2 regions of the Paenibacillus sp. 01T424 genome follow, and region 1 is predicted to be linked to the other one. Evidence: predicted binding sites of a transcription regulator. Region 1 holds the regulator's gene; the other holds the start of a gene.

Region 1 (6,345 bases):
ATTAACCCAGGTTTTTTTCTAATGTCTATTTTTGGGGGTCAGTCCCGTTCAATCATAGGAAGGGTTTTAATTTTCTATAATTACCAGACAGGTCTTACTCTTGTTGGTAAATTACCTTCATTTGCTCCATAAATTAATTTTGATAAATCTTCTTTGAGCATTTGCAGTCGTTCTGCTCCAATGTTTTCAATCCAACGTTGCTCAATCTCAGTTAGAATCTTCTCTTTTGCTTTCACTACTAACCAACCTCGTTCGGTCAAAATAATAATTTTCCCTCTATTATCAGTGGGATGAGCTTTGCGTATTACATAACCACATTGCTCGAGATAATCCACCATTTTACTCACAGCTTGCTTTGTAACTCCTAAATATTCGGCTAGTTCTATACCTGTTGCTCCATTAGGATTGATACATTTAAACATAAAACCATGTACAGGTCTAATATCATCAAATCCCAATTCACTCAATCTGTTATGTAGTTCATTAATCGATACACTAAAAGATAATGACAAAAGGGATGTAAGATCTAATTCACTAAAAAATTGATTATTCATACATATTACCTCCTTACATAAAGTCAACTAGGTTGACTTTGTTCAGAGTTCATTGTACTATGCGTAATATAGTCAATCAAGTTGACTATATTACGATTGTGAAAGAAATAGAATTCACCGAGACAAAATTAATAAATTATGGAGGGTTCTTATGGCTAATATCGTTAAAATTAGAGGAAGTGTATTTGCACCGTATGCTTGGTTGGAACCTATTAAAGATCCTTCAACTGGAAGGATCTTCGAATATACGGGTGATGCACGCGAATTTACACCTTACGCTGTAAATACAATGAGATCAAGATTAGAGCAAGAAGTGATTATTGATTTTTATAAAAAAGAAATTTTCACATTTGCAGATGCTTGTATTACGACTGTGAAAATTACAAATCCAGACGGTTCTATCGAACATAAAAAAGGAAAAACAAATACACAAAACATTGTATGTACGAATGTTATGTGGGGCGCTGATGATGTTTCTTTTGAAATGAGGGCAAGTGCCAGCAATCCTTTGAATACATCAGCACCTGCAGCTGACTATGTATTAACTATAAACGTTAACAAAAGTGGGGATGCACATATCGAAGGTTTCCATGATGGGTTCCCTTGCTATGAATTTTATAAACAAACAGATTTCGGTCCATTTGAATTCATATATACACATGATTTCAGAAAAACTGGTGACACTCCAGCAGCGCTAGCAGGGGAAATGGAATACAATTTCAAAGCGACACTCTAGAAATAAATATTAAGTAGAAGATTGTAAACAGCAAATATTAAAGGAAAAGCAAGCATTTAACCATACGAAAAATAATATTAAACATTACAGAGGTGTATTCTCATGACTACTATCGTTAAAGTTAGAGCAAGTGTATTTATTCCAACATCTTGGACTGAACCTAGGAAAGATATTCAAACGGGTAACACAATCGAATTCGAAGGTGACTCACGTGAGTTTACACCTTATGCAGTAAACACTTTGCGTTCAAGAATTGAACAAGAAGTAATTGTAGATTTCTACAAAAAAGAAATTTTCACATATGTGAATACTGGCATAACAACAGAAAAAATCACAACTCCTGATGGTTCCATTAATAAAAGATCAGGAAAAGCTAGTACGGAAGGCATTTTGTGCACGGATATTGTATGGGAGTCAGACGAGGTCAAATTTCAAATGAGTGCAAGTGCTAGCAACCCATTAAATGTATTAGCACCTCCTGTTGACTATCTATTAACTGTACTTGTCAAAAAAGATGGTATTGTCGACATTCAAGGGGAACACGATGGATTCCCTTGTTATGAATTTTATAAGCAAGTAAATTGGGGTCCGTTTGAACAAATTTATACTCATGATTTCAGAGAAACTGGTGATACACCTGCAGCTATGGGTGGGGATATGGAGTATAGATTCAAAAAGATATTGTGAACCCAATATGATGAACTTTTTAGTAATTAAAAATAAAACACCTTAGAGTAGTGAACATCAGGAGGAACAAATGACAACAGTTTTATTCGTAAAAGCAAACAATCGCCCAGCAAATCAATCGGTCAGTGTAAAATTATATGATGCATTTTTTGCGAGTTACAAAGAATCGCATCCAAATGATAAAATAATAGAGCTTGATTTATACAAGGATGAATTGCCATATGTAGGCGTAGATATGATTAATGGCACTTTTAAAACAAGTAAAGGACTTGCGTTAACAGCAGAAGAAGCAAAAGCAGTAGCTGTTGCTGATAAATATTTAGATCAATTCCTTGCTGTTGATAAAGTTGTGTTTGGTTTCCCATTATGGAACCTAACAATCCCAGCTGTGCTACACACATATATTGATTATTTAAACCGAGCAGGTAAAACATTTAAATATACACCAGACGGTCCAGTAGGACTTATGGGGAATAAGAAAATTGCATTATTAAACGCTAGTGGCGGTGTATATTCTGAAGGACCAAAAGCTGACGTTGAAATGGCTGTTAAATATGTAGCAAGTATGATGAGCTTCTTCGGAGTAAATGATATAGAGACAATTGTGATAGAAGGCCACAATCAATTCCCAGAAAAAGCAGAAGAGATCATTGCGAATGGTCTTGAAAAAGCTCTTAAAGTAGCAAGTAAATTCTAACTAGTAAAACAATTATCACTGAATATGGCAGTATCAACACTTTTATAGTGGTGGTACTGCTTTTTTATTGGCTTTTCTTACTACTTTCCTTCGATGCCCACTCATTTCATTACGTCCGCACGGACTGAACCCTGGGGGATCGAAATTCTGATTATATTTTCACAGATATTATCCGTATGAAGCAAAGCATAGCGGTAATTTCGATGCCGTGCTCCTACACTGACGCTTCGTGCGCGCGATCTGCCCCTTGCTAGGCTCCACCAAATAATAAAAAAACCACTTCAACAGAAGTGGTTTGAATGGTTTATTATGGTGGAGCCTAGGGGGATCGAACCCCTGACCTCATCGCTGCCAGCGATGCGCTCTCCCAGCTGAGCTAAGGCCCCAAATGACGACAAGATTGATCTTAGCACAGGGTCGTCAAAACTGTCAATCTTTATCTATCATACCATTGAGCGGGTGTTTGGACAGCAAATTATTGAGCTCCTTCATGAACATATCGATGTCCTTGAATTGGCGATAAACAGATGCGAACCTGACATAAGCTACCTCATCTACAGGATAAAGCTCGTTCATAACGATTCCACCAATATCGCTGCTATCAACCTCGGCATGTGCCGTTGTGCGCAGCTCCTTCTCAACCTCGGATACGATTACCTCTAGACGCTCCACTGGTACCGGACGCTTCTCGCAGGCGCGGATAAGACCCCGCAATATTTTGTCACGGCTGAACTCTTCACGGCTGCCATCTTTTTTGATGACGATCAGAGGCGTCTCTTCAATCATTTCGAATGTCGTGAAGCGGCGGCTGCACTTTTCGCATTCACGGCGGCGACGAATGGATTTGTTTTCGTTGGCCGGTCTGGAATCTAATACTTTCGTTCCGGCATAGTCGCAGTATGGGCATTTCATGATGCGTATTGCCTCCTTTCTTAGTCGCTTGAGCCTCAAAAATGGACTCTTCGAAAAAAAAATTTAATTTCCATGTAATTCCTGTAATGAAGTTCAGATTTTTGCACATAATACTTTTACCAACCGCAAGGAGGTGAACATACATGAGCGCATCCCGCAGCAGTAACCAATTGGTAGTGCCACAAGCGACAGCTGCCCTTGACCAAATGAAATATGAAGTTGCTCAAGAGCTAGGCATCGCAATTCCGCAAGACGGATACTACGGCAACATGGCTACAAAAGACGCAGGCTCCATCGGGGGATACATTACCCGTCGCCTAGTGCAAATTGCCGAGCAATCCCTTGCTGGTCAATACAAATAATGATTCATTAAAAGTTGTATGAATAACCGAAGCTTTGGCAGGGCTCGTCCATGAAGAGACGAGCCTCCAAGGCTTCATTTATTTTCGTTATCGTTAAGGATCATCCATTAAAGACTCGGATATAAGTCCTTATACTTATTATAATAGTAAATGACTCGCTGCACATAGTGTCTAGTTTCTCCAAACGGAATTTCTTTAACCGATTCGATCGTTCCATCCCAAGTCCCCGAGTCAAGCCACTTGCGAACATTTCCTGGACCCGCGTTGTATGCAGCAATTGCAGCTATCTTATTTTGATCAAATTGTTGATTAAGAGATCTTAAATACCACGCGCCAACCTCAATGCTAACGTCTGCACGATTCATAAGCATATCATCCGTTACGGCTTGAAATCCTGCTTTTTGAACGACCCATGCAGCCGTATCAGGCATAATTTGCATTAAGCCCAGTGCACCCTTCTTCGATTCCTTGCCTGTCTGAAAATTGCTTTCACTGCGAATAATCGCGGCCACTAAATGCGACTCAATGCCATAGTTAGAAGCACTTGCACGAATGTCTTCTTTGTAATGAACCGGATACATCCACTCCGCAAGCCAATCTGATTTGAGAAATAAAATCGTCAATAAACCAAGCAGCAGGACGAGCAGCACCCTTTTCTTTTGGAATACCCTCATGGCATACACTTACTTTTCCAAAATTCATCCAGCTGACGCTTCGTCTCCTCCAGCGATCCGCTGTTATCGATGACCCAATCCGCTTTCAGTCTCTTTTGCTCAATATCCATTTGCAGTGCGATGCGCCGGCTTGCTTCTTCTTCAGGCAAATGGTTTCGTTCCATTAAGCGCTTTTTCTGAAGCTCAGCGGGTACATATACGACCAATATGCCTTCGTACAGATGCTCCTGCTTCGTCTCGTATAGCAGCGGCACGTCAGCTACTACTAATCGTTCTGGATACTGCTCTGCGTAAGTATGTATGGTTTGCTGCATCCGCGCCCGTATAGCTGGATGGGTTATGGATTCAAGCTTTGCTAATGATTGTTTATCGCGAAACACAATTTCGCCGAGAGCTTTGCGGTTAAGAGAACCGTCCGTTTCAAGGACAGCTTGTCCAAACGTAGAGGCGATTGCCTCTAATGCTGGTTCCCCGGGAAGTACAACCTCCCTTGCGACTTGATCGGCATCGACCAGCAGCGCACCGCGTTCGACGAGCATGTTTGCGATTGTGCTTTTGCCGCTGGCAATACCGCCGGTTAATCCGATTATCATCCTTTTCACCTCAAATTATAACAGCTTCATGATTCCGATTATGATTAATAATATGCCTGGCAGCATAGCTAATGTCTGCATGCCTTTCCAAGCGGAGAAACGAAAGCCAAAACGGATACCGCCAACAAGAAAAAGAGCACTTGCCGCCGCTATCGTTAAAGCCGTAAGTAAGGAAGGCAATCCGATCAACGCAGCCCCAAGTCCAGCTCCAAATGCATCAAGTGATAATGCAAAGCCAAGCATGACGGCCTCCGATGCAGAGATGGTGCCTGATTTATCGACGTCAGCCGACTGTGGCGTGCGCAAAATCTGAATAACGAGCCCTAGACGCTTCAGCTCTACCATAACGACAAGCGCAGCACTCGCGATCTCTCCGGCATGTGTTTTTGCGCCAGCTTCTGCCGAAGCAGCACTTTCTTGTACTGCGGTTTCTACGTGCTCATGCCTCACATCATCCTGCTGCTGTTTGTTTCGTCTAAGCTGCAATAGCGCCCAGACACCAATCAGCATGAGGACACATGCGCCAATGAGACGCGCAACGAATTCAGACAGGAACGTGGTTATCAATCCGCCAACCTGCATGGACAAATAAATAATAATACCAGAGCAGCAAGCAATAATCAGTATTGACACGATCGGTATGCGGATCCTCCGCAAACCGTAAGTAACGCCAACACCAAAACCGTCTACGCTAACAGCAACAGCAAGAACTAATAGTGAAACTACATGCGCGAACAATGTTTTAGTCCCTCCCCGCACAGCGGCGATCCGGCTTACAAGAAGCTGTAAGTAGACATCCGCCTATTGTTCGTAACACACTTATCATATGCGGGGAGTATTTGACTGTGCATGCTGGTTAACATTTGCTGCAGTTCGTATTATTTTCCTGATGCGTGCAGTGTCTGGCATTTATTGCAAATATGGGTACCTCGGCCGCCAACAACAAATTTATGAATCGGTCTTGAACAGGTTGGACAAGGCTCATCCTTCTTGCCGTATACAAGCAGCTGATGCTGAAACATTCCCATCTCGCCTTGTCCATTAACGTACGATTTAATAGACGAACCGCCTGCTTCAACCGCATTTCCCAGTGTCGAACGTATCGCTTCATAAAGTCGCTTCCATTCGGC
Region 2 (7,768 bases), on a different contig from region 1:
GTCCTGATTGTAGCCTACCGGCAAAAGAGGCCATGCAAAAGCGCTGGATGAGCTGCTGGAAGCAGCCAGCCATACTACAACAAAGGTTAGTGCCATTTTACGAAACATGCTGATTGTTCCTCCAGATTTCTTTGACATACGGTTAGCGTGGCTGTTTGGAGGGAAACTCATGCATGTTTAGATTGGATGGTTAAGGGGCAAACTTAAATTATTAATTCATACGGTATTGAAAGGACTGATTAGCATGGCAAAAGGCGATGAATACGTAAAATTTATGACCGAAAAATTTATAAATTATATGGAGACACCAAGAGAAGAACGGAAACAAACCAACGTATTAGCCAAATCTCGGAGAGAGCCTTGGCTGACGCGTTGGTTCGGATGGGGACCAGTGAGTGTAATGTTATGGTGGCGCGGACGCGCTGAGCGTCATCGGTAAAAGTGACCAAGCTCGATTAAAAGCTGAAGGGGAATATAGCGGCGATCAGAACCATCCTCGCTTGCTTCAAGCGCGACATAGATTTGACCGTTATCCCATTTGTTATATCCGACGACAGACCAGACATATAACATCTGGCCATCAAACAGCTCAGCGGTAAAGCGGAGCTGTTCTTTGTTGTTTATTTTGGCAAAGAGAGGTGTGTAGGAATTGGAGCTCAATGTGATGGGTTTATTCGTTAGCCAGGGAAGCTTATCGAATGGATTAAATGACGGCAGTGAGACTTGTTTAATAAGGACTGCTTTCTGAGTGTTAAGTAATGGAGCCGCTTTATCAAGCTTAGTTGCGGCAGCATTTGTCCAATCTTCCTTCTTGGCAGGGAGCGATTCACCGCTGACAGCATCTGCATAATACGTTTCTTTCTCTGTCGTTATTTTCCATGCGGCAAGGAGAGGATGAACATATATTCGATCAATTTGGGTTGCAGGCTTTAGAAGCTCGAGCTGCTTAATCGCTCGTGTAAGTGTGCTTTCATCGAATAATGGATGACTGTTTGTTCCGTATTCGCCTAGTTGATATCCACCTGACTCCACCGCATTAATGACAAGATAACCGACAGTATTTTTATTTTGCATGACAAGCACAAGCCAGCTATGCGTTCCAGGGCCAATAGGAGAAACAATAAGTGTCGACTTCTTCCATGAGGCAAAAGAAGGCTGTACAGCCAGTTCTTCAACCCAGCGCTGCGCTTGCTGCTGAACAGGCTCATAAACGGTTGTAGGATTAGAAACGGCCGCAGCTGCTTGTGGCTGCAATCCGCCTGCATACAATACAATAGCGGTCAAAACACATGCCGCTGTAAGCTTGATGAATTTTTTTGGCATAATTAATCACCTCCATATCATTGTATAGGACAAGCTTTAAGAAGGCTGTTGCAACCTGTCGCGTAAGGGCGGCCTTGTGACCGCCTTTTTTTGACGTATTGCTGCGGATAACGTCAGATCTATGTCAATCGATACCCTCGAGATGAAAGATGCCGCAGTTAATGGCGGACGCAGTCACTCTAGGCTCATATTGCCATCTGATTTCGGATTGACGCTGAGCGAATTGCTCCTCAATCGCTGGTTTGTTTTCTTCGATTGCATTATTAACAAGCGGCTCGTAGTATCCGTTAATTCGATCAAGCTCTTCCTTCAACCTTGCTGATGCACTCTCAGCCCAGCTGTAATCATAGCTGCGAAGCTTGCGCTCCAGCGTTTGCTCTATGATGCTAAGCGCTTTATTGAAGGAGAGGCCATTTTTGGTGATGTGAATATTTGCAGGCAGGCGAGGCGTAAGCTTGTGCGTAAGCAAGCGATCGTAGAAATGCTCCACACATTGGCCAGTCGCGAGCGAGACACCGTAGCTATGAATTTCTTCGCGCTTGCGATCACAAGCGAACTCTACCCGCATATTGACAGACAGCCATGCGGTGTAAGGGGTCGAGGTAAAGGGATTGTTCGAGCGTTTGTCTGGCTCCTGAAACAAATGGACGAAGCTGCCCTTAGCTTTTGCAGCATCAAATATTTGCTCGAGCTTGCGTGCGCCAAAAAACAAGTCTTCACGCGGAATGCGAACGGGTGCCGCTAAGCTGCCGTGAATGAAGCCTAGCGAACGCCCAAGAGCGGCATTCGCTGCTGTATCTTGCGCGTTCAGCGCAGCATCCTGTTCGGTATTCACGACTTCAATTTTTTTGAGCTCCTCGGCAGCGTCATATTTATTCTTGTCCGTTACAAACAAGAATGTCATCGTCTCTGGTTCTGCGTCGACACGATCGACGAAGCTCCAGTAGTAGGGACGATTCGTAAGTTCACGGTCGGCGTGAGGAGAGAGCTTCACGGTGAAATGGCTTGGTGACTTTTCTAAAATTGAGCATTCGGTAGCTTCTAAATAGCGGTTTACAAATTTGTGCACCTGTTTTTCGTTCAAGGCTGCACCTCCACGGTTTGTCCAAGCGTATCCAAATTCACTAGCAGGTCGGGACTTGTCGGCAGCGGGTTTTCGCCTGTCAGCACCTCTTCACGAATGCGGCTGAGGGAGGAGCCCAAATGATTAATTTTTTGTTTTAAATCCGTATCGTTGCCCGATTCTAGCAGCATTCGAGCAAGTCGCTGCTCCAGCGAGCCATCCCCTTTTTCAAAGCGCTCCAAAATATGATCAAGCTCGCCAATAACAAGCTCGAACAGGTTTATTTTTTCATGCAATAGGTTGACGATATGCTCTTCAATGGTACCGATTGTGCACAGATTGTAGATTTTTACGTCTTCCGTTTGCCCAAGGCGATGCACCCGTCCAATGCGTTGTTCGACTCTCATTGGATTCCAAGGCAGATCGAAATTAATCATGTGGTGGCAAAATTGCAGGTTTATCCCTTCGCCGCCAGCTTCCGTTGCGATGAGGATTTGCGCGCGCCCGCGGAATAAATCCATCATCCAATCCTTTTTCCCGCGGTTCATACCGCCGCGATAAGGGACGGCAATCATATTTTGAGCACGGAAAAACTGCAGCAAATATTCCTGAGTAGCTCTGTATTCAGTGAAAATGATAACCTTGTCATCCATTTCTTTGACAAGCTCCATCGCTTTTTCTGCTTTGGTATTGGCTTTGATATTACGAATTTTCTCTACGAGCTCCCATATTTTTGGACGCATAGGGGAGTCCTCGGACGTTTTCTTAAATAGATTAACAAGCGTTAGAAAAACCGCATCGCGGCTGCTGCATACTTCACGCTGAAGCGTAACGAGTGAAAGCATGCTCGATAAATCGCCGCCGCTTTCTTCATACCGTTCCTTGACGAAGCCCGTCACCGCGTCGTACAGCGCTTTCTCTTCTTCTGAGAGAGTAAGCGGTATATTTTTGACAAAACGTTTCGTGAAATGAATGCCGCCGTCCCCGCGCCGATTCCGAATCATGACGCCAGAGAGTGCTTCCTGCAGCTGATCTTCATTTTTCGGAAGCCGCTTGTCGACAACAAAGTTTGCTGCAAATTCACTTTGACCGCCGAGCTGACCAGGCTTGAGCAGCGTAATGAGATTGAACAGCTCATCCATATCGTTTTGGATAGGGGTAGCCGTAAGGAGCAAGCAATATTTTTTTCGTAAAAGATTAGCAAACTGATAGTTCGTCGTTTTCTTGTTTTTCAGCTTATGTGCTTCATCGATGATGATGATGTCATAATCTGTTCCAAGCACAATCTCGCGATGCGGATCACGCTTTGCGGTATCGATAGAAGCGACAACTACATCATATCCCCATGTATGCTCTTTCTTCTGGGCTACGGCAGAGATGCCGAATTTCTGATTAAGCTCACGCACCCATTGAAGCACAAGGGAAGCGGGGACAAGAATGAGAATACGCTTAGCTAAACCGCGCACAATATATTCTTTGAGCACGAGTCCTGCTTCAATCGTTTTGCCAAGGCCAACCTCATCGGCCAAAATCGCACGGCCGCCCATCTCATGCACCACTTTGCGCGCTGTGCTGATTTGATGTGCCATAGGCTCGAAGGCTGGAAGAGATCGCAAGCATAACAATTCTTCGAAGCTTTCAATTCGTTTCGCTTGCTCGGCCTCCATAGCGAGCTGATATAACGTCCAATCATCCCATGGGCCGCCTTTTGTTAAACGGTTTTGCAGTTCTTCAAACCAAGAGCGGTCATGCTGCAGCTCAACTAAAGGATGAAGCTTGCGAGAAGTAAAGGCGGCAGTGCCTGCTTCACCTGAGGCAGCCTGCGGCGTCGTCTGAAATGTCATCTAGTACAGCTCCTTCCGCAGTAAAAGGGATAAGTTGTTATTAGTATTGCCTTTTCATCTAATATTAATAAGATGCTGCTTAAAAAAGAGGATGGACTAGCAATATAACGAGAGTGGGCATGTAAGCGGACAGGTTTGCTAAATTTCGCCACAAACGAGCATGTGAATCAATATGTAGTATAGTATAATGGTTTTATGACACAATATATTGTGCTAAAAGCATATCTGATCTTACCTATGCCTTCAGCACGTTAGTATGAGGGAGGAAGCAGCTGCGATGGAGATGTCTGGTGGAAATCGGCTTGAGGGCCTTAGTGAAAAAATCTTTTTGGATCGATATGCGTGGAAAAATGCAGATACGAGTAAAACGGCGATCGGCGATATCGTGCTTGTTCTAACGAAGGATGATCCGAAATTCCCTGTCAAGGAAGTCGGAGAAGTTATCGGCCGTGATGGCAGCAAGGTTACCGTAAAGCTTAGAAACGGCGAGCATGTGGAGTCTACAACAGAGAAACTTACGCTTACGATTGAGAAAACGCCTGAGGAAATGTGGGATCGTCTTGCAGATGCGATGGCATCCGTTGAAGATGGATCAGAGAAACAAAAGGAATGGCGAGACAAATTCAGATATTTATTAGATGATTGGAAGCTGGTTCCGGGCGGGAGAATTGCAGCGGGGGCTGGTGCTAGTGAAGAGCTGACGCTATTTAATTGTTATGTCATTCCCTCACCAAAGGATAGCCGCGGAGGCATCATGACAACACTCACGGAGATGACTGAAATTATGGCGCGCGGCGGCGGCGTTGGGATGAATTTATCTTCGCTGCGACCTCGAAGAGCGATAGTTGCAGGCGTGAACGGTTCATCGAGCGGTGCTGTATCATGGGGCGGGCTGTTCAGCTATGCAACGGGACTCATTGAGCAGGGCGGCAGCCGCCGCGGCGCCTTGATGCTTATGATCAATGATTGGCACCCGGACGTATTAGAGTTTATAACGGTCAAACAAACGATGGGTCAAGTGACCAATGCCAATCTGTCGGTATGTATCAGCAACGCGTTTATGCGGGCTGTAAAGGAAGATTTGGAATGGGAGCTCGTATTTCCAGATACCAAAGATATAGAGTATAACGAGCTATGGACCGGCGATCTGGATGCATGGCGCAAGCTAGGCAAAAAGGTTATCCCCTACAAAACGGTGCGCGCTCGTGAAATATGGCAAGCGATTATTGAATCCGCATGGAAGTCAGCCGAGCCAGGCGTTGTCTTTATGGAGTATTATAATCAAATGTCGAACAGCYGGTATTTCAATCCCATTATAAGTACGAACCCTTGCGGTGAACAAGGCTTGCCGGGCTGGGGCGTCTGTAACTTGTCAGCTATAAACCTATCGAAGTTTTATGATGAAGAGAAGCATGACGTTGCTTGGGATGAACTTGCTAAAGTTACACGCTGGTCTGTAAGATTCCTTGATAATGTCATCGACAAAACACCCTATCATTTTGAAGAAAATGAGCGCAATCAGAAGCTTGAGCGGCGTATCGGGCTCGGAACGATGGGACTAGCTGAGCTTATGATTAAGCTGCGCATCCGATATGGCAGCGCAGAGTCATTGGTTTTCCTAGATAAGCTGTATGGATTTATGGCTAGGGAGTCTTATTTGGCGTCTTCGGAAATCGCTGCCGAGAAAGGTTCGTTCCAAGCGTTTGAAGCTGATAAATATGTTCAGAGCGGATTTATGAAGCAATTGATAGCCGAATTTCCGGAGATTGGCGACAATGTGGCCCTGAACGGCATGCGTAATGTGACGGTCATTACACAAGCACCAACAGGAAGCACGGGAACAATGGTCGGAACGTCTACGGGAATCGAGCCTTATTTTGCATTCGAATACTATCGTCAGAGTCGTCTTGGTTTTGATAAACAAGATGTTCCGATTRCAGCGTCTTGGAAGGCGTCTCATCCGGGGGAGGAGCTTCCTGATTATTTTGTAACCTCGATGAGTTTGTCGGCAGAGGATCATATTCGGGTACAGGCGGCTATACAGCGCTGGGTAGACAGCTCTATTTCCAAAACAGCGAATTGCCCGGCAGATTTCACAGTGGAAGAAACAGGAAGATTGTATGAGCTTGCTTTTGAGCTCGGCTGCAAGGGTGTGACGATTTACCGAGATGGCAGTCGTGATGTTCAAGTTCTCTCAACGTCTTCAAAAGAAGAGAAAACAGAAGCATCATTTGATGCGGATTTGGTGGAAGCCGTTGTCCCTGCAGCCGTGCAACCTGAGCAGGAGCTGGATAAGCAGTATAAACGCAGACCGCAGGTGCTGCGGGGTGCGACCTATAAGGTGAACACACCATTTGGCATGGCTTATATTACGATAAATGATCTGAATGGCACACCAGCAGAAATTTTCTTGAACGTAGGCAAGGCAGGTTCGGATGTGTTTGCGATGGCTGAAGCATTAGGGCGTGTATGTTCGTTATTTCTGCGTTATGGCGATCATGGAAACAAGGTGAAGCTGCTCGTCAAGCATTTGAAAGGGATTGGCGGATCGGGGGCGATCGGATTCGGAGTCAACCGAGTGGAGTCCATTGCGGATGCCGTTGCAAAATCGCTTGAGATTCATATGGAGAATGGGACGGAGCAGGAGACGGCAGCGAAAATAGTGCAAAGAGAAGAAGCAGCAGCGTCTGCGGATTATACGGCGATCTCCAAAGCTGCTGTAGACACTACTTCCGTAGATTTGTGCCCCTCTTGCGGCTCGGCAGCGCTTATTAATATAGAAGGCTGCAAGCAGTGTACGCAGTGCGGTTTTAGCAAGTGTAATTGATAGGGTATAGAAATGAATTAGGCAAGCAAAAAAAGAGAACCTCATGGTTCTCTTTTTTATTTTGTGTAGTCTTTCCAATAATGCAAAAGAGTTAGGCTGGCTCTGGAAAGATATGATGACGCTCCAGCAGTGTCCACAATTGTTCGACGATATGGCTTAAAAGTCATATCGTCCCCGTATTGGCGATGAACGCAATTAGCATAACAAGCGATAATCAATTCAAAAAAATGGCGAAGAACAAAAAGCTGCTCATGCAAATGATTAATCGATGGGTCCCCTTATGAAATCGCAGCGTTAATGAATAAGTTTACCATTTTAAAACAAAAATCTAATGTTTTGACTCCACAGTTGGATGAGATTGCTCAGCAATTCAATGCCAAGTTTGTAGAAATAGCGAAACAAAACTAGCTTGATTTTCAAACAAAAAAGACCATTCTCTTCATATATGTGAAGGGTTTGGTCTTTGCAGGTTCATTATTCCCGTTCTTTTCTTTTCGAATAATTTTGTATCGCATCGTTCAATAGGGCATAGTTGAAATCCGGCCAGCTTTTATCCGTAAACCATAATTCAGCATACGCTGCCTGCCATAGTAGGAAGTTGCTCAGCCTCTTTTCACCGCTTGTCCGAATGATTAAATCAACCGGCGGATAATCGGAGGTAGCGATCGTTTTCTCAAATTGTTCATCGAAAGTGAGCGGGTCTGCTCCGCT

Evidence for each region. The regulator NrdR, encoded in region 1, represses ribonucleotide reductase genes. The targets are predictions, from matches to a motif close to AACACNATATATNGTGTT.
Region 2: AC1DPK_RS26535 (adenosylcobalamin-dependent ribonucleoside-diphosphate reductase) is a predicted target of NrdR. The motif match lies at 4,428-4,445, and genes of this name have one in related genera.

The regions. Positions count from the first base shown of each region.
Region 1 is NZ_JBFTPZ010000059.1:15,768-22,112, reverse strand. Features, by position in the region: gene AC1DPK_RS30405 (MarR family winged helix-turn-helix transcriptional regulator) at 81-554, opposite strand; gene AC1DPK_RS30400 (DUF3238 domain-containing protein) at 706-1,290, shown strand; gene AC1DPK_RS30395 (DUF3238 domain-containing protein) at 1,393-1,977, shown strand; gene AC1DPK_RS30390 (FMN-dependent NADH-azoreductase) at 2,048-2,674, shown strand; tRNA gene AC1DPK_RS30385 (tRNA-Ala) at 2,985-3,060, opposite strand; gene nrdR (transcriptional regulator NrdR) at 3,104-3,586, opposite strand; gene AC1DPK_RS30375 (alpha/beta-type small acid-soluble spore protein) at 3,730-3,948, shown strand; gene AC1DPK_RS30370 (lytic transglycosylase domain-containing protein) at 4,056-4,622, opposite strand; gene coaE (dephospho-CoA kinase) at 4,619-5,215, opposite strand; gene AC1DPK_RS30360 (MntP/YtaF family protein) at 5,231-5,953, opposite strand; gene mutM (DNA-formamidopyrimidine glycosylase) at 6,094-6,345, opposite strand, start outside.
Region 2 is NZ_JBFTPZ010000043.1:56,582-64,349, reverse strand. Features, by position in the region: gene AC1DPK_RS26560 (N-acetylmuramoyl-L-alanine amidase family protein) at 1-108, opposite strand, end outside; gene AC1DPK_RS26555 (YqzE family protein) at 245-439, shown strand; gene AC1DPK_RS26550 (hypothetical protein) at 430-1,323, opposite strand; gene AC1DPK_RS26545 (YqhG family protein) at 1,448-2,407, opposite strand; gene AC1DPK_RS26540 (DEAD/DEAH box helicase) at 2,404-4,230, opposite strand; gene AC1DPK_RS26535 (adenosylcobalamin-dependent ribonucleoside-diphosphate reductase) at 4,508-7,057, shown strand; gene uppS (polyprenyl diphosphate synthase) at 7,532-7,768, opposite strand, start outside.